4 regions of the Agarivorans sp. JK6 genome follow, and region 2 is predicted to be linked to each of the others. Evidence: predicted binding sites of a transcription regulator. Region 2 holds the regulator's gene; each other region holds the start of a gene.
The links. The regulator LexA, encoded in region 2, represses DNA repair genes until DNA is damaged. The targets are predictions, from matches to a motif close to TACTGTATNNNNATACAGTA.

Region 1 (7,451 bases), 2.0 Mb from region 2:
CGTTTCAGGAATGGCCGTGGCCTTCATTGATGACAATGTGACACAAGCTACAGTAACCATTCCCTGGGCGATGACTTGTTGATCAGCATTTCTAATGGTTTGTTCAAATACCAAGCTGGCTCTTTTCATTTTATTGATGGTGGTTTCTACCGAGAGCATTTGGTTGAATAAAGCAGGAAGTTTGTAATCGATATTTAGCGAGCGCACAACAAAACACAAATCTTGTTTCATTAATACATCTTGATCATAGCCAAGCTCGCGCAACCATTCTGTGCGGCCTCGTTCGAAGTACTTAATATGGTTGGCATGATAAACCACCCCGCCAGCATCGGTATCTTCGTAATAAACCCGAACAGCTAAAACCGACATTAAACCTATCCCAAATATATAATTACAAATTACTATACACAGGCTGGTGCCCAAGGTTAAGACTCTAAACACTTAATTTAGATAATTGACAAAGAAAATTGGAATAACGGCTTAAAATTAAACACTTTAAGCTCATTTTTTGGCTATGCTGTCGTTATTAAACGACAGCATTTTTATCGTTTAGGAAGGTCTAAACCGAGGTGTAAATAGGCTTTATCACTGGCAATGCGCCCGCGAGGAGTGCGTTGCAAAAAACCTTGTTGAATCAAGAAAGGTTCTAGTACATCTTCTATGGTTTCTTTATCTTCACCTATTGCAGCTGCCAGGTTGTCTAAACCCACCGGGCCACCAGCAAAAGTTTCGGTAATGGCTTTAAGTAACTTGGTATCCATATAATCGAAGCCTGCACTGTCTACGCTAAGCAAATCGAGTGCTTGTGCAGCAACTTGTTGAGTGACTTTGCCATCAAATTTCACATCGGCATAATCACGAACTCGACGTAATAAGCGATTTGCAATTCGAGGCGTTCCTCGAGAACGTTTAGCTACTTCCCAGGCCCCTTCGTCATCTAAGTCTAAATTGAGATAATGAGCACTTCGTTTAACGATATCGGATAAGTCTTTAGTATTGTAAAACTCTAGACGCTGTACGATGCCAAACCTGTCACGCAGAGGAGAGGTTAGCATTCCTGCTCGAGTGGTTGCACCAATCAAGGTGAAAGGCGGTAAGTCCAGCTTAATCGAACGCGCTGCTGGTCCTTCGCCGATCATAATATCCAGCTGATAATCTTCCATTGCTGGATATAACACTTCTTCAACTACAGCACTTAAGCGGTGAATTTCGTCGATAAATAATACGTCGCCAGGCTCTAAGTTGGTTAACAGCGCCGCTAAGTCACCGGCTTTTTCTAACACCGGGCCAGAGGTGGTTTTAATGTTTACATCCAACTCGTTGGCAACAATATTAGCCAAGGTGGTTTTACCTAGGCCAGGTGGGCCGAAAATGAGCAAATGATCTAAAGCATCGTCGCGACGACGAGCAGCTTCAATAAAAATTTCTAACTGCTCTACAACCGCGTCTTGACCGGTGTAATCTTCAAGCTTTTTGGGTCTAATCGCTCGATCTACACTCTCTTCTTCAGTTACTGGTGTGGCTGCAACCAAACGGTCAGCTTCAATCATCTAGTTTACCTTTATTACAGTGCCGCTTTTAAGGCTTCTCTAATCAGCTCTTCACTACTCATGCCGCTGGTCCATACTTGTTTAACCAACTTATCAGCTTGATTACCTTTATAACCCAAAGACTCTAATGCAGCGATGGCTTCATCTCTTGGATCTACACTTGCTTGTAAAGGTAAATCGCCATGGCTGCTTAGGCTATCACTAATTGGCGTTTCTGGAAGTTCTACATTCCAGTTTTTCAAGCGGTCTTTCATTTCTACCAATAAACGCTCGGCGGTCTTCTTTCCAATGCCTGGCACTTTCACTAGGCTCGATAGATCTTCATGTTTAACCGCAAACACAAACTGCTCACAACTTAAACCAGATAAAATAGCTAATGCTACTTTGGGCCCAATGCCATTTACTTTTATCAACTCTCTAAACAAAGAGCGTGAAGCCTTATCATGAAAGCCATAAAGCAGTTGAGCATCTTCTCGTACGATGAAGTGAGTCAACAAGCGTACCGACTCGCCCAGCTCTGGTAGCTGGTAAAAGCAATTCATAGGTAGCTGAATTTCGTAGCCTACTCCAGCCACATCAATTAAAACAAAGGGGGGGACTTTTTCTTCTAAGATACCTTTAATGGTAGCGATCACTGCATAAACTCCTAAACTAACTGCGCTTAGCTTAACTCAAAGACTGGATATATATCCAGTCTTTGAGTTAAAAGTTTAATTAGCACCAATTAAGCCTTGCTAGGTTCTCGTCTTCAGTATTAGGCCTTATTCATGTTGCAGCGATTTATGTTTATGGACCAAATTCCAATCGGCTAATACCGCATAGGCTGCAGGAATAATAAATAACACCATCATAGTGGACGCAATAATGCCAAATACTATCGACACCACAATTGGTTGCACAACTTGAGCTTGTAAGCTGGTTTCTAACAATAAAGGCAACAAACCTGCAGCTGTAGTTAACGAGGTTAAAAACACTGCCCGAAAGCGCTCTTTACTTGCATTCACTACTGCTTGATAAACATCGTCTCCCTCATCTAAATGATAACGGATATACTGCACCAGCAATATTGAATCGTTGGTTACAATACCTGCTAGGGAGATAAACCCTAGTATTGAGGGCATGCTTAGATTGTGCCCCAATAAAAAATGCCCCCACAATACCCCAATTAGCGCCATAGGAATCACCGTAAGCACTACTACCGGTTCTAAGTAACTTCTGAACTGAAAACTCAAAATTGCAAACACACCAAATATGCCAATGGCGAAGCTTTTGCTTAAAGAAGCCCCTACTTTCGCGCTTTCTTTAGCTTCACCTTCAAAATCTACCCGTAAGCCTGGGAACTGTTTTTGAAGCTCAGGCAAAAAGCTTTTTTGTACCAGTTGCATCACCTCGTTGGTATTGGCCACTCGGGTATCAACATCTGCCATTACTGTCACAGTGCGTAAACTGTTAATTCGTTGAATGCGTACATAAGCGCGCTGATATTCAATGTTTGCAATCGACGATAGCGGTACTTGCTGTCCATCTGCTAACACAATTGGAAAATTTGCTAAGGCTTGCAAGCTTCCGGACTGTTGCTTGTTAAGCCTTACGTCTATTTGCATATTTTCTGGGCCAATTTGAAACTCGTCAGCAATGACTCCTTGGTAAGAAGCGCGCAACTGCTCCGCGACCATTTGGCCATTAACCATAAATGACTCGGCACCACCTCGAAGAGAGATAACCACCTCTTCTTTGCCAGGTCGCATATCATCTAAGATGCTATTCACACCCTGAAACTTGCCCAAGTAAGCTTGTAGTTCAACTGAAGCAGATTTTAGTGTATCTAGATTTGAGTGCTGCAAACGAACTTCAATCGCCCGCCCTGCCGGCCCCATCGTTGGTTGAGTAAACGCCAACGCTAAAGGTAAAGCTTGCTCGCCAACTTGTTCGCGCCAAGCCGCAATAAAATCTTCGATATAACTATTGCGAACTTCAGCCGAGAGTAAATCAAGGCGCACTGTAGCTACATGCGGGCCGGACTCGCCAGCATCGGCATTAAAGTTGTATTGCGCGGTTATATCGTGAATAAGCGTCTGAGGTTCATTGTTATCTTGGGTGAACCGTTCTCCAACTTGTTGCGCAGCATTTACGATTTCAGTAACTAGCGTCTCCGTTTGGCTCAAACTCGACCCAGGAGGAAGGATGATCCTTGCCTCTGCAATATCGCCATCTAACTCTGGAAAAGCGGTAAATTTAACTAAACCACTAATCACCAATGAAAAAGATAACAGCAATAAACCAAACGTTGCTCCAAGCGAAACGTAACGCCATTTCACTACAAAGGCGACTGCCGGAACTAGCTTGTTAAGCCGGAAGTTTTCAAAAGCATTTAAAAATTTAGCTTTAAACCCGCTAGTAGGCCGTTCAATTCCTTTGTGCTGCAAGGTATGACGAAGGTGATTAGGCAAAATTAAAAATGCTTCTACCAAACTAATGCATAGCACCAATAACAAGGCCATGGGAACCACGCTTAACACAGCCCCCATTTGACCGTCTAACCACATCAAGCTTCCCAGTACAAAAATGGTGGTGAAGAACGACGAGATAACCCCGGGTGCGGCTTTTTTAACGCCTTTTACTACTGCTTGGTCAGCGCTTAATCCACGTTCTAAATGCGCGGCAATGGATTCTGCAATCACAATCGCGTCATCCATCATGATACCAATGGCCATAAGCAAGCCCACTAGCGTCATGATGTTGATTGACAGTCCAAACACCGACATTAAAAACAATCCGCCCATAAAGGCTACCGGTAATCCAGCTGCAATCCAAAATGAGTAACGCAGCGAGAAAAACAACCACATGCTCAAAAAGACCAAGATAATCCCTTGCCATCCATTTTTGAGCATCATGTTTAGACGATCGCTCAATAGAGAAGACATATCATTGGTAAGGGTTAAGCTCACTCCTTCCGGCGTAACAAGGCGCTGGTCATCAACAAACTGCTGAACAGACTGCTTAATTCGCAAAGCATCATCTGCTTTGTTTTTGCTGATTTTAAGTACCGCAGATGGAAAGTTGTTAAAGAGGATTTTTTCTTCGTCTAACTCAAATCTATCACTGATAGTGGCTATATCACCAAGGTACACAACGCTGCCATTGTTATCTGAGGCGATCACCGTTTTAGCCAACGCAACAGGGTCTCGTTTACGCTGATCAAAACGAATTAACAAGTTTTTATCGGTAAGCTCAATAGTGCCGGCCGGCAAATTTATGTTTTGCTGGCTAATGGTACTAGCTACATCATTCACGCTAAGGTTTAACCTACGCAGCGCTGTGTGATCTAACTCAACGCGTAGCTGATGATCCGAAAATCCACTCACGCTTACCATCGCTACGCCGTAATCAACCTTTAGGATATGTTTAAGCTCTTCTGCGTAAGCTTTTAAATCAGGCCAAGATGCTGGCGCACTTATTGCGATATCGACAACTGGCTCGGCCCAATCCATTTCTTTTACTACGGGCGGTTCTATTTGCTCTGGGAAATCCTTAATTGCATTTATTTCGGTTTGAATATCAACCAACATTCGCCCTACGTCGGCATTACCATCAAGTTTTACAACCAACGAGCCAAGGCCTTCAACCGCTTCACAGCGGGTTTCTTCAATACTTGATAAGCCATCAACTGCGTCTTCCATTCGCATACATAAACTTTCTTCCACTTCACTAGGTGACGCCCCCGGGTATACCACCGTTGCGATAATGAAGGGATTGGTAAACTCGGGAAAGGTTTCACGCTTTAAGGTACTAAGGCTAGTTAAGCCGAGAAGTATAAAACTCACCATTACAAGGTTTGCTAGAGTAGGATGGCGAATAAAATAATTAAGCATTCGTCGCGTCCTCTAATCGCAAACTCATTCCCTCTACGGCAGGGATAAGATCATTAAGAATTAGCTTCTGTCCACTGCTAATCTCGCCACTGATAGCCACACCTTGTTCAGTTCTAAACAACACAGTAATAGGGATTATGCGAAGTTTGTCTTGGTCATCCATGAGGTAAATACTGCTGCCATGCAAAGCACGTTCAGGCACCACATAGTGCTGTTGCGGATAACCTTTAATGGTTGCTTGCACATACATACCTTTAGTAAGCGGGATTTGCTGGGCTAAATCCATTTCTGCAATATTTTGTGCAACTTCTAAAAACATACCAACTGTAGCTTGCTCTACACTCACCGATTCGGCAACACGAGTGACCGTAGCGGGCCACCGATACTCAATACCAGACGCCACCAAACTAACAGATGCTTCAAATTCCAACTCATCAATTGAAGGTAAACCTAAAGCATTTTGATAGTGCTGAACGCTGCTAACCAAATGACGCATATCGTTTAACGACAGCTGCACATCGGCTACCATTACATCCAGCTTCTGCGCCACTACCATTACCGATTGCAAGTTAACCACCTGCTCAGTTTCAATATTTACTTCTGCAATTTTGGCATCGAAAGGTAGCACTATTTCTGTTTTACTCAGTTGCCGTTGCGCATCCTCAAGTTTGGCCTCTTCCACCGCGAGTTGTGCTTCGGCAACACGTCTATCATCGGGGATAAGCTGTAAGGCATTCTCAAGCTCTTGAACCACGTTGTTTTGAATGAGTACGTTTTGTTTTTGGTTTTCTAACTCTGAGCTGGAAATAAGATTTTGCGCTTTAAGCTTTTGCTTACGTTTATACTCTTCATCCACCAACAAAGCTCGCTGACGTTCGATATCTAAGCTCACTTTAAGATTGGTTTCTTCTTGGTTTAGTCGAGCCAATTGAGTTTTACTTGCGTTTAAGTTGGCCTCTGCCTGAACCAGTTTTAGGCTGTATTCAAGCGGGTCGATTTTAAGCAACAAGGTTCCTTTTGGAAGAAACCGTCCCTCTTCTAACAAGGGATGACGATAAACTAAACTGCCGGTTACTTCCGCTACAGCTTCCCAGCTGGTTTTAGGCTCTACTCTTCCGTAAGCCACCGCTACAGGAGCAGCAGTTTGCTGCTCTAAACCCACCACCTCAACTAAACGGGAAGACTGGTGCTGAGCATTTACCGGTGCAACTTCCTTTGTAGCAATAGCCAAGACCAGAAAAAGTACTCCAATGGCAATGCCAGGAAAAATCAACCAAGGTTTATTGAGCTGCATTACTATGTTCCTTAGGTTTAAACAATCCACGCTCAAGCAACTGAACGTTGTGATCTGCAAGTTTTAAAAATTTTTGTTTCGATAATTCAATTTGATTGGCTTCCAATAAACGCTCAGGCATCAAAAATGGAAACACCATTAAACTCAAAAAACTAATCTGTGCCATCTCAGGGTCTACGCCATCTAAAAGTGACTTGTTTTTTAACAATTTTTGGAATAACTCCCTGCTTTTAAAACGCCCCAAACTGCCAATCATCAGGTTTAGTTGCTGAGCGCTTTCGTGTTCCTTAGGTAAGCCGGACAATTTGTATATCAGCTTCGGAAAATAAGGGTTGTCCACCATGGTGGTGTAATAAGCGCGCATCACCTTAGCTAAGTCACTTACTTCGGTGTGTTGTTTCCCATGTTGAAGGGTACTAAATACAGGGTCAGATACATTCTTTAGCATTTCACCAAAAAGCTGCGCTTTAGAGCCGAAGTAATACCTAATAAGTGCCGCGTCTACTTCGGCTTGGTTTGCCACCATGCGTATCGATACTTTGTCGTAGTCATGTTTTACAAACAGCTGTGTGGCAGCTTCTAATAATTTTTTCCTAGCTTGGCTATCGCCTTTAGGTCGCCCTACAGGATTCTTTTTAGTCATGGCTTATTGGTTTATTCATCATATGTAGAATAAATAATAAAACATAAACGCGCGTTCTGCGCCAAGTAAAATTCTTCGCATCTTTACTTTCA
Region 2 (7,451 bases):
TGGTGCCGACCTAGCGACTAGAATGCGAGGGTTGGAACCGTCAAGGTTGATTCTTCATTTTGTGCCTCAGCCATCAGCTCAAGCTTGGTTTATGAGGTTGAGGTAATGATGAAGGGCCGATACCGCATTGCGATGATTGCGGTTAAAAAGTCAGATACTCCAGAACGTTTAGGGGCGATTAACGAAGGAGGAAGCTTGTTCCTAGCGATATTCATAACAATCAAGATATTGTTATTTACGTAGTACACCGTGCTGGAAATTAAGCTTGTGTTATTCAACCAAGAACTTATTCCTGGTTGAATTCCTTTGGTTTATTAAGTGTGCATTGTTGCTATTGCGCTAATTTCTTAAGACTCTGCTCTGCCTTACTCTAAGGGGATGGAGTAGCTGTTCTTTATCTCTTTAACCGAGATATTGGAGTGCAAGGCACTTACACCGCGTACTCTTCGCAATTGGCTAATGCGTTCGTAATATTCATCTAAGTCTTTGGCGATTACTTGTACCATGTAATCAGCCCCACCTGCGATGCAATGGCACAGTGGGATCCACTCGGTGGCTGATACAAATTCCTCGAAGTTATCGGTGTTTTCAACATCATGACTACCTAGTGAAACTAAGGTAAAGCCTACCATGCTAAAGCCCAGTTTTTTGCGATTAAGCACTGCGGTGTATTCACTGATGTAATTGGCTTCTTCGAGTCTTTTCCAGCGCCGCCAACAAGGTGTTTCACTTAAGTTAACCTTTTCAGACAGCTTACTATTGCTAATGCGACCTTCACGTTGAATATGCTTCAGGATCGCAATATCGGTATCATCAAGCGTCTCTTGGGTGTTTTCTTGTCTACTCATATTTAATTTTGAAATATTCTGCCTTTAATGGGGTGTATTTTAACGCATAAAGCAAAGTTCTTCCTGCATAAGCAAATAAACTATTCACCTCGCTATTAAAACTATGCTGAATATCGAATTTGTGTGGAGTGGATGTTTATGAGTGTTCAAATTGCAGTCGCTTTTTTGTTGTTTGCTACATCCATGTCTATTACACCTGGAGCTGGTAATTTAGCTTTATTGGGCATATCCAATCGCTTTGGCTTTGCTGCAGCTTTGCCATTTATTGCAGGCACCTCATTCGGAGTGCTGATTGTATTTGCGGGCACCAGTGCAGGGCTAATTAGCTTACTTACCGCCAATCCTGAGTTATATAGCGCTCTCAAATACTTGGGAGCAGCTTATTTATTGTATATTGCTTGGGGCATCAGCCAGCATAGTGTGGCCGAGAAAGATAGAGTAGAGCATTCAGCGGGTTTTGGAGCTGGTGCCTTAATTCAGGTGTTGAACCCAAAAGCTTGGATTGCTGCCATGACCGTATTTTCGCAATTTACCGATGTGTCGGGAAACTACCTATTGCAGGTGAGTGTTATCATCGTAGCTTTTTTAATTGTCACAACTTTGTGTACCATGGTGTGGGCCTACTTTGGCGCGGCGCTAAAACGCTTACTAAAATCCTCTTCGCAAATGCTAATTGTTAATCGCTGCTTAGGACTTACTTTGGCGGCAACAGTGGTATTTATGTTGAGCCAAGGCCATTAATTTAACAGGTTCTATTGCTTCGAGCGCTTAATGCTCAGCGTATTTCCAGTGGCTAATTGCTTGAATGTGTTCAGGATGAATACCACAGCAACCCCCTATGATGGTGGCTCCAAGCTGGTGCCACTGTTTTACAAACTCTAGGTACTCTTCAGCCGATACAGCATTAGTTTGATTTAATGAGTTATTGGCTTTATGACCTGCTTGAATGGGACCAAAGCTATTGGCATAAGCGCCTATTTCTAACTCTTTTCCGAACGCTTTACTTAGCGCCTTAGTCTGTTTTATTGCCTCGGCCATAACCTCAGGAATAGAACAGTTAAATAGCATTCCATCAGCGCCGGTATCGCAAACTTGTTTTATTGTGTCAGCAAGTAACTCGCCAGACCTTAGGCTTGCCTGCTCACTGGGGACATCTTGCAGGGTGAAAGAGTAGTACTTTTTCTTAGTGCTGTTTTTAAGTGCCTGTTGAATAGTACTAAACTCCTCAATGATAGAAATGGTTTCGGCAATCCACATATCTACATGGGGTTCTTGAGCTGCTACCAAAGTGTCGAGTATGCCCATTGCTTGCTTTGGTTCAAACAGATCGGGTCGATAACTGCCTAGTACCGGTGGGATGGCCCCAGCAACCGTAATCGAGCGCTGGCTGTTGCTTATAGCACCCTTTGCTACAGAGTTAGCGATCTTAGCCGCCAGTTGCGCAAGCACTGCCCCTTGGCGTTCGAATAATTCCTGACCTAGATGAAAAGGCACACAAGCGTAGCTGTTTACAGTAATTATTTCGGCGCCCGCATCTATAAAGTTTTGATTAGCTTGGCGTACTAAGGAAGGTGATTCGATCAGTGCTTGAGCACTCCATAAAGGTTGTGAAAAAGGCGCTCCCATTCTTTTAAGTTCTCGGCCCATTCCACCATCTAACACCGCTACATGTTTACTCATTATTTCTATACCACCACTACGCATTACCCTAATTATCATAAATGAGTCTAATTCAGATAAAGCAACTAAATAATGAAAGTTTTTCATGTTGATGAAGCAGGTTTTACCTCTAAGAGCTGTTCGATTAAAAGCTCTGAATTATAAGGCGTCGTGTTTTAGTCTAAGCATCGCTTAAGGATAGAATCGTTTAGAAAAATGAAGGCAGCCATTTCGTGGAATCTCTTGTTGCTTTCAATTTTAGCAAGCTTAGCGCGGCCGAGAATTTCGTTTAGTAGCAAAATTCTTAGTTAAAAATTTGCTTATAGTTTTGGTGCCAGCGTTTGAGCTTTTTATCTATATTTTTTCAATTTCTTATTGGTTTTTTGGTTTGGGGTGGAAATAACAATTTTTGCTATGTTTGAGCGTCAAAAATCGCTTTTTTAAAACTCTTTCTAAGTCAGTTTGTCTAGGGGGATTGCTCGCCAGTTAACCGCAGCATTGCTTTTTTCTCTAAATATAGAGCCCAACTCCATTCAATTCGTACACTGTTAATAAACGAAACGCATGCGAATGAATGCTTAGCGATTCCAGTTCGCTGGTTTCAACTTACAAAGTAATTGTCAGTCCAATCGAGTAATAAAGGTTTGCTCGTCATCCACAAAAGCGACAAAGCCGCCGTGATAGATAAACACCCGCCCGCGTCCCTCCACTAAGCAGGCAAGCTGTGGGTTTAAATCTTCTTCGTTAAATTGGCTTTGAAAAGTGCCCGTATCGGTGATTACGCCGCTGAATGTAGGCAAATATCCATGGGTGCGCTTGGCTTGATCAATCAGGCTCAGCTCGCTGGCAGTAGAGAAGCATGAGGGGATCGCCCCCGCTTCTTCGATAAACATTGTTTTTAGTTCTTCAAAAGCTGTAATCACCAGCCAGTCGATGCCGTTAACATGATGAATAAACATAGTGTTTCTCGGTAATTCTGATGCGGCGATTTTATCACTATCAGGGGAAGAGCGTAGTAGAGATTTAGTTGCTAAAGGCGGTAACTCTGTGCCATTTCCGGACATTCACGAGGTCAACTTGAAACACGCTTTTGCCCAAAGGGGAGTTAGCTAGATACTTAGCATCTTACTTCTGACTCAGTTTCCATCACATTGCAATCTACAACTCAAAATTTGGAGCGTAGTTTTAAAGTAGCGGAAAGATTTCCAAAGAAACTGAAACCTACAATAAGTCACTGATTTAGATAAATCCTTGCTTCATTGCTCATGCTGTATATACTAACAGTGTGCTGTATAAACTTACAGGTAGACTATGAAGCCCTTAACACCCCGTCAAACAGAAGTATTTGAATTAATTCGTCGTCATATTTCCGAAACGGGTATGCCGCCAACCCGTGCAGAGATCGCTAAAGAATTAGGCTTTCGTTCCGCTAATGCGGCAGAAGAGCACCTACGAGCACTTGCTAAGAAAGGGGCTATTGAGATGATCCCTGGAGCTTCGCGCGGTATTCGCATTAGTGAAGAGTATTTGCCAGCCAGCGCTAATGAGCCAGTGGCCGAAGACTTAGAACCCGGTTTACCCTTAATCGGCCAAGTGGCTGCAGGCGAGCCTATTTTGGCGCAGGAGCATGTAGAGTCGCACTATGCGGTAGATGCTAACTTGTTTAATCCTCATGCTGATTATTTACTGCGGGTGCAGGGAATGAGTATGAAAGACATCGGCATTATGGATGGTGACTTGTTAGCGGTGCACAAAACCAATAATGTTCATAATGGGCAAGTGGTGGTGGCACGTTTAGAAGACGATGTTACGGTTAAGCGTTTTGAGCGCGACGGTAAAATGGTTTACTTGCACCCAGAGAATGAAGAGCTCTCAACTATTGAAGTTGATTTAGAGTATCAAAGCATCGAAATCGAAGGCTTGGCGGTAGGTATTATTCGCACTGCCGATTGGATGTAAGCCTTACATAGCAATAAGTTCCGCTCTTTTTAAGCCCAAATCAGCCCGATTTGGGCTTTTGTCGTTAGCATCACATCTTTTGTGTTTATCCATAAAAATCTCAACAATATATTTACATTTCTTTAACTTAGGGGTTAATTTATAAGCAGTAGCTTGTATTTAGCTGTTGCTGTCTACTACTTTTGGGGTGGGGGATTTCCCTTTTTCTGCAGCTACTTTCCTAGTTTGGAGAGTTGTTGTCGTTGGCTACTAGCAAAGGAGAGCGCTGTGGGCCGATGGATTCAGCTAATAATGCTGACATTCTTTTCGTCGCAAGTATTTGCGCAAGAAATGTCATTCAACTTACGTCCGGGTGTTACCGCCATTAGTGAGCAGGTTTATGGCCTGCACATGACAATTTTTTATATTTGTTGTGCTATTGGGGTGCTGGTGTTTGGCGCCATGTTCTGGGCTATTTTTCATCATCGCAAGTCTAAAGGAGCCAAGCCGGCTCAATTTCATGAAAGTACCAAAGTAGAAATTATTTGGACCATCGTTCCTTTCATTATTTTGATTGGGATGGCGATTCCTGCCACTAAAACCCTGTTGGCCATGGAAGATCCTTCCGATGCCGATATCACCATTCAAGTAACAGGTTCCCAGTGGAAGTGGCATTACAAATACTTTGACCGTGAACTGGAATTTTACAGTGTGCTGGCATCTGATATGGATGAAGTTAACGGCAAGCTGGAAAAACGCAAAAACTACTTGCTTGAGGTAGACCGACCGCTGGTATTGCCCATCGATAAAAAAGTACGCTTTTTGATGACTTCGGAAGATGTTATCCACTCCTGGTGGGTACCGGATTTTGCAGTTAAGAAAGACGCCAACCCAGGTTTTATTAATGAGGCTTGGACCATCATTGATAAACCCGGCATATACCGCGGCCAGTGTGCTGAGTTATGTGGTAAAGACCACGGCTTTATGCCGATTGTGGTTATCGCTAAAACGCAGGCCGATTACGATGTTTGGTTAGCCGAAGAAGAAGCTGCTTATCAAGCCAAACAAGCCCAAGAGTTAGAACTGGTTGCTATGACTATGGAGCAAGACGAACTGATGTCGCTGGGCAAAAAAGTCTACGACAAAAGTTGTGCGGCTTGTCACCAAGTTAACGGTGAAGGCTTACCAGGTGTGTTCCCTGGCTTGAAAGACAGTCCAATCGCTATTGGTGATGTGGGCAAACATATTGAAGTAGTTGTGAATGGTGTACCGGGCACTGCGATGCAAGCCTTTGGTAAACAGCTAGGTTTAAAAGAGCTGGCTGCCGTAATTACCTACGAGCGTAACGCTTGGGGTAATGATACCGGTGATTTAGTGCAGGCCAAGGATGTTGTGGCCGTGCAAAACGCAGCGCAGTAGGGAGAGAGATAATGAGCACGATTAGTGACGTTCATGCTGACCATGATGAGCACCATCACGGTGCCCCGCGCGGTTTAATGCGTTGGGTATTGACCACTAACCATAAAGACATTGGTTCAATGTATTTGTGGTTTAGTTTTGCCATGTTTATTACCGGTGGCGCGATGGCGATGGTGATCCGCGCCGAGCTGTTCCAACCAGGTTTACAGTTAGTTGAACCTAACTTTTTCAATCAAATGACCACCATGCACGGCTTAATCATGGTGTTTGGTGCAGTGATGCCGGCCTTTACCGGTTTGGCTAACTGGCTGATTCCTATGATGATTGGTGCGCCAGATATGGCCTTGCCTCGCATGAATAACTGGAGCTTTTGGATTTTACCTTTTGCTTTCACCATGCTGTTGGCCTCGTTGTTTATGGAAGGTGGTGGCCCTAACTTTGGTTGGACTTTCTACGCGCCGCTTTCTACTAACTACAGCCCAGACAGTACCGCTTTGTTTGTGTTCTCGGTGCATATTATGGGGATTAGTTCGATTATGGGGGCGATCAATGTGATTGTTACCATTATGAACTTACGTGCACCCGGCATGACTTACATGAAGTTACCGCTGTTTGTATGGACTTGGTTTATCACTGCATTTTTGCTGATTGCTGTGATGCCGGTATTAGCGGGTGCAGTGACCATGGTGCTTACAGATAAGTATTTTGGTACGTCGTTTTTTGATGCTGCTGGTGGGGGAGACCCCGTATTGTTCCAGCACATATTCTGGTTCTTTGGTCACCCTGAAGTTTACATTATGATTTTGCCGTCATTCGGCATTATCTCGGCGATTGTTCCAGCCTTCTCTCGTAAAAGGTTATTTGGTTATGCCTCGATGGTTTACGCCACTGCATCTATTGCTGGTTTAAGCTTCATTGTGTGGGCGCACCATATGTTTACTACGGGTATGCCTGTGGCGGCTGAGTTGTTCTTCATGTTTTGTACCATGCTGATCTCGGTGCCTACTGGGGTGAAGGTATTTAACTGGGTGGCCACCATGTGGCGCGGCTCAATGACCTTTGAAACGCCGATGTTATTCGCGCTGGCCTTTATTGTGCTGTTCACCATTGGTGGTTTCTCGGGATTGATGTTGGCGATTACGCCGGTGGATTTCCAATATCACGACACTTATTTTGTGGTGGCGCACTTCCATTATGTACTGGTAACAGGCGCGGTATTCTCGATTATGGCCGCTGCTTATTATTGGCTACCAAAGTGGACCGGTAATATGTACGACGAAGGCTTGGGCCGGCTACATTTCTGGTGTTCGCTTATCTCGGTAAATGTGTTGTTCTTCCCTATGCACTTTTTAGGCTTAGGTGGCATGCCACGGCGTATTCCAGACTATGCGTTGCAGTTTGCCGATGTTAACGCCATTGTGAGTATTGGTGGTTTTGCCTTTGGTTTGTCGCAGTTCATCTTCCTGTACATGGTGATTAAGTGTATTCGAAGCGGTGAACCTGCTCCGGCTAAACCTTGGGAAGGCGCAGAGGGCTTAGAGTGGGATGCATTGCCATCGCCAGCGCCTTACCATAGTTTCTCTACAC
Region 3 (7,451 bases), 1.8 Mb from region 2:
TACCGCTTGGGCATTTTTTACTTCAGTGTGTGTTAAAGGTTTTACTACTCTTGCCATTTAGTGGTCCAAGTGCTGGTTGTTTTTTGATCGGTACGCTATAAATAACACTAAAATAATGAGATGTCACGGAATCAAAAAGAATCAATTAGGACAATGTGGTGGATTTATAAGGTGTTGAAACATATATAGTTATATATAATTTGGTGCTTTTTAGGCACAAAAAAAGACACCCTTAGGTGTCTTCGTTTGTAGAATTGGTGGAGCTGGCGGGTTTCGAACCCGCGTCCAAAACCATTCTAACCAATGGCGCTACATGCTTAGTTTGTCTTTATTCTCGTTAGCAAGCTGCGAACAAACACGCCACTTACTAACATACCAGAATTCTATTTCGCGGTTCAGCTCTCTAGTCAAAGCATCCCTCGCTATCTTGTTTGGGTTTGAACTTCTATGATTCCCCGTCTTACAAGCGGAAGCTAGGGTAGAAGTGCTCTAGCAGGTTATTAAGCTGCTAGTGCGTAGTTTTCGTCGTTTGCGACTATTTTTTTGCGGCTTTTTACGTGGCAAACCGCCCCACGACATGCTCCACAAGCCTTCCTGATCCTGTCGAATCCAATTCAGCCCCGGAATTTCTCAAGCATTGTAACACAAGCCAACGGCGTGCGGATATACAGTGCTGTTTAAACGCTGCTTATTTACCCAATAGGGTAAAACTATCTGAAGCTGTGCTTCATTACGCGGTCTTTAGTACGTTGCCATTCGCGATCTTTTTCATCTTCACGCTTGTCTTGGTCTTTCTTACCTTTGGCTAAGCCCACTTCTAGTTTGGCCCAGGAGCCTTTCCAGTATAAAGCCGTTGCAACAATGGTATAGCCTTGGCGCTCAACCGCACCAATAAGTTTATCTAGCTCTCGGCGATTAAGAAGCAGTTTGCGAATGCGTGTTGGATCTGCCACAACATGGGTTGAGGCTGAAATTAGTGGTTGAATGTTTAAACCAGAAACAAAGGCTTCACCGTCGCGCACGTATACGTAGCTCTCGGCGATATTTACCTTTCCGGTTCGCATGGATTTTACTTCCCAGCCTTGTAGTTCCATACCCGCTTCAAATTTGTCTTCGATACGGTATTCATGACGCGCTTTTTTGTTTAGCGCAATGGTGTTGGAACCAGCTTTTGATTTTGATTTTTTCTTGCTCATGGCGGCTATTATACCGATGCGGCGGGGCTTTAAAACTGATAATGTGCGGATTAGCTCAGCTAATGATAAAATGTGTGCAGATTTGATGAAAGAGTGGGTTCATGCCGCAAGTAAACCGTAGTGCCTTAGTGATGTTTAGCGCTAAGCAAATGTACCAATTAGTTAATGATATAAACGCCTACCCCGAGTTTTTACCTGGGTGTGTGAATAGTGAAATATTAGAAGAAAGTACTTCTAGTATGGTAGCCGAAGTTGGGGTTGCTAAAGCGGGCATAAAAAATAAGTTTGTGACTAAAAACACCCTTACTGAAGATCAGTCCATTCAAATGAAATTGGTGGATGGTCCGTTTAAATCTTTAACTGGGGTATGGAACTTTGTGGCCTTGGACGAGCAAGCTTGTAAAGTGATGTTGGATTTAGATTTTGAGTTTAGCAACAAACTAATAGCGGCGGCGTTTGGCCGTGTATTTAATGAATTAGCTGGCAATATGGTGCAAGCCTTTGTTGAGCGGGCCAAGCAGGTATATTAACGGTGTCGGATCTAATAAATGTAGAAGTGGTTTACGGCTTGCCAGAGCATCAAGTGTTGTTGGCGCTAAAGGTTGAGCAGGGATGCAGTATTTTGGAGGCCATTCATCAATCTGGCATTATGCAGCATTTTCCTGAAATTGAGCCTGAGAAGGCCTCGGTTGGCATATTTAGCCGAGCAGCAAAACTCGCTCAGGAGTTAAGAGATGGTGATAGGGTTGAAATATATCGCCCACTGATAGCAGATCCTAAAGAGTTGCGAAAAATTCGTGCCGAGCGGGCTAAAGCAGAAGGGCGAGCCAGTAAGGTAACTGGCGGCAGGCCAAAAACGAAAAAAGCTGATAGCTAGAAGCAAAAAAGCCAGATGATTAATCTGGCTTTTTTATTGATGCTTTGTTTTTAACCGGCGTCGAGCGGTTGCATAAAGTCTTCGCTGACTTGGTAGTCACCTTCGATGAAGGCTAAGTGGTCATTCACAAATTGAATCACTAAATCGCGCTTCTCAAAATCACCGTTGCCACTTTGATAGCTGTATAAGTAATACCAACGTTCTTTATCGAAGGCGTCAATTAACATTGGAGTACCTAGTACAAAACGTACTTGCTCCTTAGTCATGTTAATGCGGAGCTGTTCTACTTTGGCATCGTCAATGTAGTTGCCTTGTGGAATATCAATTTTATATACCATCCAGTCGAAGGCAGAACAGCCACTTAGGCCAATGCTGGCTAGTAGAACAAAAATTTTGGCAGTAAAACGCATGTGAATCGAAGCTCCTTGTTAAGGCAAGCATCATAACTAAGCCTTGCCATAAAAAGAAGCTTGGAATGCTAAGAATTCAATCCTTAATCAATAATTCTTGCGCGTTTGCTAGCGCCGAAGCGGTAATTTCATCACCTGCAAGCAAGCGGGCTAGTTCTCCAAGGCGTTGTTCTGTATCCAAGGCTTGCATGTTTGTTATCGTTTCGTTTTTCTTTTGCTGTTTGCTTACCAGCATTTGTTGATGGCCGTGGCCTGCAACTTGCGGTAAGTGAGTGACACACAATACTTGGCATTGTTTACCCAGCTGGCGCAACATGCCGCCAACCACTGCAGCAGTTGGGCCGCTAATACCCACATCCACTTCATCAAAAATTAGCGTTGGGGTTAAGATACTGGCAGAACAAATTACCTGAATTGCTAAGCCTATGCGTGAGAGCTCGCCGCCGGATGCGACTTTTTCGATGGCCTGCATCGGTTGGCCTGGGTTAGTGCGCACCAGTAGTTCAACTCGGTCAATACCGTTGGCGTTGGTAAATTGCTCATCACTTTGTAAAGAAAACTCACACTGGGCTTTTGCCATGCTTAGTTTGTGAATTTCTTTGGTGATTTGTTTGCTTAAGCTATTAGCGGCGCGCTCACGACTTTTAGACAGCTTGTTAGCTTTAGCTAAATATAGTTGCCATGCCTTATCAATATCTTCGGCAAGGTGTTCAAAGCGTTCTGTTTGTTGGCTTAGTTGTTCTAGTTGATGTTGTAACTGTTGATGCAGCTCTGGCAGTTGTTCTGGGTTTGTTTGGTGTTTCCTTGCAAGCTCTAAGGCTTGGCTTAAACGCTCTTCTAATTCTGCAAATAACTCTGGGTCGTAATCCAATTGCTCACTGTAACTACTTAACTGCTGAGTGGCTTCTTCTACTTGGATTTGAGCTTCGTGCAATAGGTTATTGATTGCATCTAGTTTAGGGTCTAATTCGAGCAGTTGGCTGGTTGTTTTGCAGGCTTGGCCTAGCATATCTAATACGTTTACTTGCTCATCGTGGCCAAGTAGCTGAGTAAGTTGATAGCTTGATTGTTGTAGCTCGGTGCTATGAGACAAACATTGATGCTGCTGCTCAATCGTTTGGTATTCACCGGGCTGCAGGGCGAACTCATCTAACTCTTTGACTTGGTATTCAAGTAACTGACGTTGTGCAGCCAATTCATTTTGCTGTTGTTCTGCTAGCTCTTTCTCGTTACATAAGCTTTTCCAAGCTTGGTAGGCTTGTTTTACATCTTGGATAAGTTGAGGGTGAGCTGCATATTGGTCAACAATGCTTAACTGCTGACTTGGTTTTAATAATAGTTGATGGGCGTGCTGGCCATGAATACTGACAAGGTATTGGCCCAAGCTTTTTAACTGCGCAGCGGGTACCGCGGTTCCATTAATATAGGCTTTCGAGCGTCCTTCTTTGGTGATCACTCGGCGCAGAATACACTCATCGTCACTTAGCAGTTCATTTTGTTGTAGCCAAAGTTGGGCACCTTGGTTATTGCTTAAATCAAATTGAACACTAATTTCGGCTTTATCTGCGCCTTGCCTAACTACTGAGGCTTCGGCGCGATTGCCTAAACATAGGCCTAACGCATCAATGGCAATAGATTTACCAGCACCAGTTTCACCAGTGATGGTGGTCATACCTTGGTGTAGGTCGAGTTCAAGAAACCGAACAATCGCAAAATTTTGTACGCTTAATTGAGTGAGCATATCCTTACCTGACTATTTATACAGTAACTGTATAAATATATAGTTCTATTTTTAAACATGCAAGCTTCAAAGCTTAAATGTTGTTCGGTATTACCTTGAAGAGATACTGCGTATCATTTTTCTTTGAACAGATTTGAACACTTACTCTTGCTGTTTAAAAACCTCTAATGAGGGTAAGGCATTACCCTCAAAATCAAACAGGGCTTGGTTTTCCCATGAGTTCCCTAGGCCCCATTGATCGCCGCTGTATTCCATGCCTGCGTTTGTCGACCAAGTGGCCCCTTGAATAGGTAGCCACGCGGGCTCCCAGTAGTAGATACCTAAGCCCATATTATTTGGAAGCTCGTTAACTAACGACATTATGTCTACGAGAAATTGTGCTTGCCCACTTACGCTTATTTGATAGCCTTCTATTGGATCTGCACTTGAGTAACTGTTGGCTAGTGAGTCGCCATTTTCATGTGTGAAAGGGAAGGCTGTTTCAACAAGTAACACTGGCTTGTTATAACGAGCAATTAGATCTTCCATGTTGGCTTTTACTTGTTCTATTGGGCCATGCCACCATGGGTAGTAAGACATGCCTATAATCTCGAAGTCGACACCTTGCGCACTTATTTCATCAAACCACCACCGAAAGGTTTGGTTGTTACCTGCTTCTGCTAGGTGCAATATGATTTGAATTTCTTTGCCACTGTTGTTGTCATGTACAGCTTGAATTCCCGCTTTAAGTAGTTGTGATAAGCGCTCAAATTCTTTGCCATCTTGTCCCCAGCTTTTTCCATCAGGCCAAAGCATTCCTCCATTTAATTCGTTACCAATTTGCACCATGTCTGGCATAACACCTGCGGCTTGGTGGGCTTGCATTATCTCGGTGGTATAGTCGTATACTTTCTGTTTTAGATTGTCAAAGGTAAGGGTTTCCCAGCCTTGGGGTTTACTTTGTTTTTTAGGATCTGCCCAAAAATCGCTGTAGTGGATATCTAGCAGGAATGACATATCGTTCTGATGAGCACGTATGCCAAGTTCTATGGAGCGCACAAGGTCATTGTTGCCACCCCCAAATGGTTCACCGTTACTAGAGCTAGGGTCAACCCATAATCTTGCCCGAATAGAATTTACGCCATGGTTTTTTAGGATGCTCACTAGATCTTGCTCGATACTGTTTTGGTAGTACTTTCCACCCAGCGCTTCAATCTCAGGCAGCATCGAGATATCCATTCCACGAATGAAATTATCTCTAAGCTCAGGAGCGGTGATGCTGGCATTGTTATCACTGCTAGTAAGTTGGTTCGCAGACTGGCAGCCGGCAACAATAAACACCATTAACAATAGCGCTGTCTTTATTCTCGAGTTCATTGTTTGCCTCGTTTTATAGCCAATGGTTTGGCGATTACCGTGGGTATTTGTGCTTTGTTTTGCAGCTAAATAAGTAAAACACAGAGTTTTGTTTGTGAAAGGTGTATTGGATCGGTTTAACATCAATATAGCTACTGTTTTTAAGTGAGATTGCGAGCTGGAAAAGGCTTTTCACAAAAACTGTTTGTTACCTCCAGGGCGCTATTTAATTTACCTTAATTTGCTGTGGTTAATTTTTTCTTTCAAGTTCTTTGCTGTTTAAAAATTTAGCGACTACGCTTTTGCTTGTCACATTAGTGTCATTAAATTGGTGCATGTTTATCAAATACTTGTTGTAAATAAGCCGCTTTTGTCGGTAAACCATTTAACCGTAGAACTACATGGAAGAGATTATGTTGAATAAACGTTTATCATTAAGTGCCTTGGCACTTAGCATGGGCGCAATGGTAAGTGCGCAGGCCAATGCTGAAACTTTACGTTTGCTTACTTGGGGCGGCTATGCACCACAAGAAGTTATCGAAATGTTTGAGAAAGAAACCGGCATTGAAGTAAAAGTGACTAAATCAAACAACGAAGACATGATCTCTAAACTTCGCGCTACCGGCGGCTCGGGGTTTGATTTAGCCCAACCTAGCCAAGACCGAATCACCGGTGTTCAACAGCAGTTTGGCATTTATCAGCCTATTGATTTAGCCCGTATTGAGCAGGCCCAAATTATTACTTCAATGTTAGATGCTACCAAAAAGAATACTGCTGTAGGTGAGCAAGTGTTTGGTGTTCCTCATGTGTGGGGAACCAGCGGCTTGGTGGTAAATGGTGAAATGGCAAAAGATGTGGCCGATTACACCGACCTATGTCAGCAGCAGTACCAGGGTAAAATTTCTTATCGCTTAAAGCGCCCAACCTTAATCGGTTTTGCGTTTGCATTGGGTGAAGATCCATTTGCTGCTTACGCTGATCCCGTTAAGTACCAAGAAATATTGAACAAAGTTGAAAAGACTCTGGTGGAATGTAAGCCTTTGGTTAAGACTTATTGGTCTGGCGGCGACGAGTTAATGAACTTGATGCGCTCTAATGAAGTAGTTGCCGCTATGGCTTGGGATGCTGGCGGTTGGAAGCTAAATCGCGATCAACAGAATATCCAGTTTGTAGCGCCTAAATCTGGAGCTTTGGGTTGGATCGATACTTTTGCCATTCCTAAAAAGTCTAAAGCAGTAGATGCTGCGTACAAGTGGATTAACTTTGTTATGCGCCCTGAAGTAGCAGCTAAAATTACCGAAGCTGCAGGTAACTTCACCGCTTCTAAAGGTTCAGACGCTTACGTAAACGAACTGGCGAAGTCGCAGTTTAACGCCAGCTTTAGTAGCGACGACATCGACAACATTAAGTGGTACCCCGCTGTTCCTGCTGGTTTAGAAGCAATGGAAGGCAAAGTACTGGATCGCGTACAAGCGGCCAACTAGTTTTATTGGGGCGCTCGCGCCCCTCTGCTTTATTTGGAAGTACTATGGCGGAAAACGCTAAATATGATCTTGAATGTAAACACCTCTCGAAGCATTTCTCAGAATTTACAGCAGTAGATAAGCTTAATTTCTCGGTTGAGGCTGGCTCGTTTTTCTCTATTTTAGGCCCTTCTGGCTGCGGTAAAACCACCTTATTAAGAATGTTGGCAGGCTTTGAATCACCCAGTGAAGGTGAGATTCAGATCCATCAAAAGCGGGTTAACGAGCTAGCGCCAAATAAGCGTCCAGTGAATATGGTGTTTCAGCACTTGGCTCTTTTTCCGAACATGAATGTGTCGGAGAACATTGCTTACGGCTTAAAGCGCCGTGGTATTAAAGCCAACGAGCGACAGCATAAGATTAAAGATG
Region 4 (7,451 bases), 1.0 Mb from region 2:
CTGGAAAATATCAATTTCATAGTTAGAGTGTACGCCTTGCAAGATGGCAGCGATTCGCTCTAAGCCCATACCGGTATCAACCGATGGGTTTGGTAAGGGATCCATTGTTCCGTCGGCTTGACGGTTGAACTGCATGAATACTACGTTCCAAATCTCAATGAAACGGTCGCCGTCTTCTTCAGGACTTCCCGGAGGACCGCCCCAGATATGTTCACCGTGGTCATAAAAGATTTCGGTACAAGGACCACAAGGCCCAGTGTCACCCATTTGCCAAAAGTTATCTGACTCAAACTTTTTCTCTGGAGACTTATCGCCGATACGAATGATGCGATCTTTAGGCACACCAATTTTGTTAGCCCACAAATCAAAGGCTTCATCATCGGTTTGGTAAACGGTGACTAAAAGCTTCTCTTTAGGTAACTTAACAACTTCAGTTAAGAACTCCCATGCATAGCCAATGGCTTCTTCTTTGAAGTAATCACCAAAGCTGAAGTTGCCTAGCATTTCAAAGAAAGTATGGTGACGCGCCGTATAGCCTACGTTTTCTAAATCATTGTGCTTACCGCCTGCTCGCACACAACGTTGTGAGCTAGTGGCTCGGCTGTAATTACGCTTATCAATGCCAAGAAATACGTCTTTGAACTGATTCATACCCGCATTGGTAAATAGTAAGGTAGGATCGTCGTGAGGGACTAATGAACTACTGGCAACTACTTGGTGATTTTTGCTGTTAAAGAAGCTTAAAAATGCATTTCTTACTTCAGCTGAAGTCATCTTCATGAAACTCTTTCCTGGGGGTTTGTAGCAACTCGACATAGCGGTGAAACCTAAAGTTTCCCGTCGATAAGCGCTAAAAAAGGTGAAACCGTTATTAATCGCGACAATATATCACGCAGACCTTTGCAGGCAAAGTGTTCGAGGCTTATTGCTGTTGTAGTTCGCTATACAAGATATTGATTAGTTCGAAATCGAAGCCTCGTCGAAACAAGTAGGCTGTACATTTTTGCTTTTGCATTCGGTCGCTGGGTAAACCTTGCTTAAATCTCTTGTTAAAACAAAGTTCGATGGCTTGGTACCAATCCCAGTCATCCTGTTCCAAAACTTCAATCGCTAAATCACCGCTAATACCCTTGGTTTGCAAATACTGCTTAATATAGTTTTTGCCGTAGCCTCTGCTAACCCTAGCGCGGGTTAACGATGCAGCATAACTTCTATCATCTAACCAAGCATTTTGTTGCGCGTACTCTAGAGCATCACTAACTTCGTCATCTTGGTAGCCTTTTTGCCGCAGTTTTTGCAACAGCTGCTGTTGGCTATAAGAGCGTCTTGATAGCAAATCGATGGTGGTATGTAAGGCACTACGATTAGTCATAACAAAAAGGAGCCCTTAGGCTCCTTTATCTCGCTTATGCTTCTTGATCTACTGGAGCTTCAGCGGCAGGCTCTTGCTCTTCGAGCTCAACCTTATTTAACAGGTTGTTACGAATCGTCATCTCAATTTCTTGAGCAACTTCTGGATGCTCTTTTAAGTAGGTAGAAGCGTTTGCTTTACCTTGACCAATTTTATTACCTTTGTAAGAGAACCAAGCACCGGCTTTATCAACCAGCTTCTCTTTAACACCTAGGTCAACCAGCTCACCGTAGCGGTTAAAGCCTTCACCATACATAATCTGGAATTCAGCCTGCTTAAACGGTGGTGCAATTTTGTTTTTAACCACTTTAACGCGAGTTTCGTTACCAACAACTTCATCACCAGCTTTTACTGCGCCAATGCGGCGAATGTCTAAGCGAACCGAGGCGTAGAATTTAAGTGCGTTACCACCAGTAGTAGTTTCAGGGTTACCAAACATTACACCAATCTTCATACGAATTTGGTTAATGAAGATACACATACAGTTAGTTTGCTTAAGGGTACCAGTTAGCTTACGTAATGCTTGAGACATCAAACGTGCTTGCAGGCCAACGTGGCTATCGCCCATGTCACCTTCAATTTCTGCTTTTGGTGTTAAGGCTGCCACCGAGTCAATAACAATCATGTCTACAGCGCCTGAGCGGGCTAACATATCGGTAATTTCTAGAGCTTGCTCACCAGTATCAGGTTGAGATACCAATAAGTTGTCTACGTCTACACCTAGTTTTTTTGCATAGATAGGGTCTAAAGCATGCTCCGCGTCAACAAAGGCACATACCTTACCCACTTTTTGGGCTTGCGCGATGGCTTCTAAAGTCAGTGTGGTTTTACCAGAACTTTCAGGACCATAGATTTCAATCACTCGGCCCATTGGCAAGCCACCCGCACCCAAAGCAATATCAATTGATAAAGAACCGGTAGAAATGGTTTCAATATCCATGGTACGGTTATCACCGAGCTTCATGATTGAGCCTTTACCAAATTGCTTCTCAATTTGGCCTAGGGCCGCAGCTAATGCCTTTTGTTTGTTCTGATCCATATCGCCCTCGTTAGGTGCTTTTAACTATCTTGTTGAACAGTAGTATACTGGGTATTCATACAGTATCAAGTTTATTCCATAAAATTCCTAAAAGAGTTTTGCCTAATTAGCTGGCAGCTTTTATCCTTGCAGCTTCGTTCAACTAAATAGCCAATAATTCGATTACGCTGATGACTGAAACAAACCTAGAAAAACATACGCCAATGATGCGCCAGTACCTTAATCTAAAGGCGCAACACCCTGATATTCTTCTGTTCTATCGGATGGGCGATTTCTATGAGTTGTTTTATGAGGATGCAAAACGCGCATCTGAACTAATGGATATTTCTCTAACCAAACGTGGACAATCTGCCGGTACGCCGATTCCCATGGCAGGCATTCCCTATCACGCGGCCGAGAACTATCTTTCACGACTTGTACAACTAGGCGAGTCAGTCGCAATTTGTGAACAGATTGGCGACCCAGCTACCAGTAAGGGGCCGGTCGAACGAAAAGTAGTTAGAATCATCACCCCTGGTACAGTAAGTGATGAAGCGCTACTAGAGGAAAAGCAAGACAACTTATTGGTTAGCGTAGTAAATCAACAGGAACAAATTGGTCTTGCTTATCTGGATATTGCCAGTGGTCGCTTCGTTATCAATCAGTTTAATGGCGAGGATCAGCTACAAGCCGAACTACAGAGACTAAGCCCAGCCGAGTTGCTCTACCCCGACGATTTTGAATTTTACCCAAGTTTGCAAAGCTACAAGGGTTTGCGCCGACGCGGTGAGTGGGAATTTGATTTAGCCACTGCAGAAAAAGTACTGAACCAACAATTTGGTACTCGTCACCTAGATGGTTTTGGCGTGAGTGAATATCCCCTCGCCCTGTCGGCAGCGGGCTGCTTGTTGCAATACGTGCAAGATACCCAGCGCACTGCATTGCCACATATCAACGCAATTATTATCGAAAGCCAAAGCCAGTTTATTCAGTTAGATGCAGCTAGTCGAAAGAACTTAGAGCTTACTCGAAACTTGGCCGGCACTTATGACAATACTCTCAGCGCCATTTTAGATCGCAGCGCCACCGCCATGGGTAGCCGTTTGCTCAACCGCTGGATCCATCAACCGTTGAGCAATCAGCAAGAAGTTGTCGCTCGCCAAGATTGTATTGCCGAGATCTTAAGTGCTGACCTCTATCCACAACTTCAAAGCATTCTTAAATCCATAGGTGACATTGAGCGTATTTTAGCGCGTTTAGCATTGCGCTCTGCTCGTCCTCGGGATCTTGCTCGCTTACGCAATGCTTTTGACCAACTGCCCGAGCTGCAAAGTTATTTACTTAACTGCCAGGCTTTAGCCCCTTTAGCTAAAAACATCGGTGAGTTCCCAGATACCCTCACACTGCTACAAAATGCAATTATTGATAATCCTCCAGTACTCATTCGAGATGGTGGGGTTATTGCGCCAGACTACAATCAAGAACTGGATGAGTGGCGTAACTTAAGTGACGGGGCTACTCAGTTCTTAAGTGATATAGAGCAGCGTGAGCGCGAGCAAACAGGCATCGCTAATCTAAAAATTGGCTATAACAAAGTGCATGGTTTTTATATCGAAGTTAGCAGAGCCCATGCAGAACAAGTTCCTGAGCACTATATTCGCCGTCAAACTTTAAAGAATATGGAGCGCTACATCATCCCTGAGCTTAAAGAGCACGAAGAAAAAGTGCTTTCTAGTCAAGGTAAAGCGCTAGCCCTTGAAAAACAGTTATACGAGCAACTACTCGACCTGTTAATGCCAGAGCTAAGCAAAATGCAACAAAGTGCTCAAGCCATTGCTCAACTAGATGTTCTAGCTTGTTTGGCAGAAAGAGCGGAAAGCCTAAACTATTCTCGCCCAAGCTTTGTGAAAAACTCAGGTATTAGTATCCAAGGCGGCCGTCACCCGGTTGTAGAGCATGTAAATGAAACACCATTTATTGCCAACCCAGTTCAGCTAAACAAACAGCGCCAGCTATTAATAGTTACAGGCCCTAACATGGGTGGTAAATCGACTTATATGCGCCAAACAGCACTTATCTGTTTGATGGCTTACATGGGAAGTTATGTTCCGGCTGATAGCGCAGAGCTTGGACCAATAGATAAGATTTTCACTCGTATTGGTGCGTCCGATGATCTGGCAAGTGGTCGTTCTACCTTTATGGTTGAGATGACTGAAACTGCAAATATATTGCATAACGCCACTGCCAATAGCCTAGTACTGATGGACGAAATTGGCCGAGGAACAAGCACTTATGATGGTATGTCATTGGCTTGGGCTGTCGCGCAGGCATTAGCTAAAATTAAATCGCAAACTCTTTTTGCTACTCACTATTTTGAGTTAACGCAGCTTCCAGAATTGTTGGAAGGGGTAGCTAATGTGCATTTAGACGCGGTTGAACATCAAGACACCATCGCATTCATGCATCAAGTACAAGATGGCGCGGCGAGTAAAAGCTATGGCTTGCAAGTTGCTGCTCTTGCCGGCATTCCAAAAGCAGTCATCAACCAAGCGAAACGAAAGCTCAAACAACTTGAGGCGATTGAGCCTGTTGGCTCAAATGCATTAAATGGAGACTTAGCTGCTCAGTTAAACATGGACTTAGGCGAACCAGAACCTCACCCGGTTGTTGAGCAGCTTAAACAGCTCGACCCCAACGAACTAACTCCTAAAGCAGCTTTAGATTTATTGTATAAACTAAAACAGCAAAGTCATTAAATTACCTGTTCAGTCAGCAACTAAAAAAGGAAGCCTAAGCTTCCTTTTTATTATCTAATATTTCTTTAACTACACTTTAAACAGCGAATCTATAGATAAATTCTGTAGAGAAAGTATATCACGTAAGCGACGTAGCGCTTCAACCTGAATTTGTCTAACACGCTCGCGTGTTAAGCCTATCTCACGGCCCACATCTTCCAGCGTAGATGCTTCATAACCTAGTAAACCAAAGCGACGTGCTAATACTTCGCGTTGTTTGCTATTTAGCTCGCCTAACCAACCAACGATACTATTTTTCATATCGTCGTCTTGGGTGCGGTGTTCCGGTCCGTGGTCATTCTCATCTGAAATGATATCAAGCAAGGCTTTGTCATTATCCCCACCGATAGGTGTATCAACTGAGCTGATGCGTTCGTTTAGACGTAACATCTTAGTGACATCTTCAACCGGACGATCTAGCGTTTCAGCAATCTCCTCGGCGGTTGGTTCATGGTCCAAACGGTGGGCTAATTCACGTGCTGTACGTAAATATACATTTAGTTCTTTCACCACATGAATCGGTAATCGAATAGTTCGAGTTTGATTCATGATTGCTCGTTCAATGGTTTGGCGAATCCACCATGTAGCATAGGTAGAAAACCGGAAACCACGCTCGGGGTCAAATTTTTCCACTGCTCGAATCAAACCAAGGTTCCCTTCCTCGATTAAATCTAGCAGTGCTAAACCACGATTATTATAGCGGCGAGCAATTTTTACTACCAAGCGAAGATTACTTTCAATCATTCTTTTACGCGCGGCTTCGTCACCTCTAAGGGCGCGGCGGGCATATAGGACTTCTTCTTCGGCGGTAAGTAATGGAGAGAAACCAATTTCGCCAAGATAGAGCTGAGTAGCATCTAAACTCTTGGAAACATCGGCTTGCATGATGTCATCTTTATCAGATTTTTTATCAACAGTTTGATTCTTTGAATTTTCTGTTGAAACGCTTTTAAGTTTTACAGCAGTTTTTACTTGGGTCATAGCATAACCTCCCTGAACAAGACCTGATTGCTGTTATTGTTATATGCAATCTAGGCTAGAGTGCCGGTAGATACTTAGCTGGATCTACTGACTTTCCTTTGAAACGGATCTCAAAATGTAATCGCGTATCTGTTGTTCCTGTATCGCCCATATCGGCGATATGTTGCCCTACTACTACTTGCTGTTTTTCTTTGACACGTAAACGACTGTTATGAGCGTAAGCACTTAAATAATCATCATTGTGTTTTATTATTATTAGTTTTCCGTAACCCCGTAATGCACTACCTGCATACACCACTCGACCCGGTGCTGAAGCTACGATTTTTTGGCCTTGCTTACCGCGAATATCTAGGCCTTTATTACCATTCTCTTTGTTAGAGAAACCCTTGATAATCTTGCCTTTTGTTGGCCAAACCCAGCCTTTGACGGGACCGGTTTGAGCCTTCACGGTAACTTTCGGCGAGTTTTTAGCGTATGCCTTTGTTGACGTTGATTCAAGTTCTTTTGACGATTTATTAACATCTTTAACTTGCGGCTTCACAGTTTTATGCTTATTGGTTTTAGCTTTACTGGTTTTAACACTGCTAGCTTTCAGATTTATAGTTTGACCAACATATATTGTGTAGGGAGGCGGAATATTATTTCTTTTTGCTAATTGTTCGGGGTCGATCCCAGCCCGCCAAGCAATCGAGTACAGTGTTTCGCCCTTTTTTACTTTATAACTGGAGCTATTTAGGACACCTCGAGTCTCTTCGTTATAAGTTCCAGCATTAGTAACTGGCGCGGGGCCGCCTTCTCGACTACACCCTTGTAGCAAGCAAACGAGAAACACTAAGCCCAAATAACGCCAGTAATTCATAGTGTTAACGAAGCAATAAGTACGCTACCACAGCTAAAGCCACAACTAACCAACCTAAAATTTCTACATATTTACGAAGTTGAGCTTCCATTTTTTCGCCGCCCCACATCATCAAGCCAGCCACTAGGTAAAAGCGCATACCGCGACCAACTAAAGAGATAAGCAAAAACGGAATAAATGCCATATTCAGAATACCGGCAGTTAAGGTGAAGACCTTGTATGGAACTGGGGTGAAGCTAGCCACAAAAATTACTAATACACCCCACTTTTCAAACCATTCAAAGGCCACATCCATTTTATGTTGGTAGCCCACCGATTTTATCAGCGGCTCCACAAGAGGCTCGTAGAAAAACTGACCTAAGGCATAACCCAAAGCCGCCCCTAATA

Region 1: a site for LexA is predicted at 2,227-2,246, ahead of ruvA (Holliday junction branch migration protein RuvA). Genes of this name have one in related genera too.
Region 3: a site for LexA is predicted at 4,250-4,269, ahead of recN (DNA repair protein RecN). Genes of this name have one in related genera too.
Region 4: a site for LexA is predicted at 2,496-2,515, ahead of recA (recombinase RecA). Genes of this name have one in related genera too.

What each region holds. Positions count from the first base shown of each region.
Region 1 covers NZ_CP113525.1:2,458,071-2,465,521, forward strand. Annotated here, with positions in the region: gene ybgC (tol-pal system-associated acyl-CoA thioesterase) at 1-369, opposite strand, end outside; gene ruvB (Holliday junction branch migration DNA helicase RuvB) at 543-1,550, opposite strand; gene ruvA (Holliday junction branch migration protein RuvA) at 1,565-2,185, opposite strand; gene OV592_RS11485 (efflux RND transporter permease subunit) at 2,312-5,422, opposite strand; gene OV592_RS11490 (efflux RND transporter periplasmic adaptor subunit) at 5,415-6,716, opposite strand; gene OV592_RS11495 (TetR/AcrR family transcriptional regulator) at 6,703-7,359, opposite strand.
Region 2 covers NZ_CP113525.1:412,211-419,661, forward strand. Annotated here, with positions in the region: gene OV592_RS01895 (hypothetical protein) at 106-243, shown strand; gene OV592_RS01900 (Lrp/AsnC family transcriptional regulator) at 366-848, opposite strand; gene OV592_RS01905 (LysE family translocator) at 987-1,589, shown strand; gene OV592_RS01910 (homocysteine S-methyltransferase family protein) at 1,617-2,528, opposite strand; gene OV592_RS01915 (cytosolic protein) at 3,128-3,466, opposite strand; gene lexA (transcriptional repressor LexA) at 3,819-4,466, shown strand; gene coxB (cytochrome c oxidase subunit II) at 4,758-5,864, shown strand; gene ctaD (cytochrome c oxidase subunit I) at 5,876-7,451, shown strand, end outside.
Region 3 covers NZ_CP113525.1:3,364,846-3,372,296, reverse strand. Annotated here, with positions in the region: gene OV592_RS15660 (hypothetical protein) at 1-57, opposite strand, end outside; RNA gene ssrA (transfer-messenger RNA) at 256-622, opposite strand; gene smpB (SsrA-binding protein SmpB) at 711-1,196, opposite strand; gene OV592_RS15645 (SRPBCC family protein) at 1,298-1,726, shown strand; gene OV592_RS15640 (RnfH family protein) at 1,729-2,073, shown strand; gene OV592_RS15635 (outer membrane protein assembly factor BamE) at 2,124-2,483, opposite strand; gene recN (DNA repair protein RecN) at 2,560-4,224, opposite strand; gene OV592_RS15625 (arabinogalactan endo-beta-1,4-galactanase) at 4,366-5,580, opposite strand; gene OV592_RS15620 (extracellular solute-binding protein) at 5,973-7,043, shown strand; gene OV592_RS15615 (ABC transporter ATP-binding protein) at 7,088-7,451, shown strand, end outside.
Region 4 covers NZ_CP113525.1:1,430,086-1,437,536, reverse strand. Annotated here, with positions in the region: gene alaS (alanine--tRNA ligase) at 1-780, opposite strand, end outside; gene OV592_RS06785 (regulatory protein RecX) at 923-1,372, opposite strand; gene recA (recombinase RecA) at 1,407-2,450, opposite strand; gene mutS (DNA mismatch repair protein MutS) at 2,621-5,185, shown strand; gene rpoS (RNA polymerase sigma factor RpoS) at 5,255-6,205, opposite strand; gene OV592_RS06765 (peptidoglycan DD-metalloendopeptidase family protein) at 6,261-7,064, opposite strand; gene OV592_RS06760 (YqaA family protein) at 7,069-7,451, opposite strand, start outside.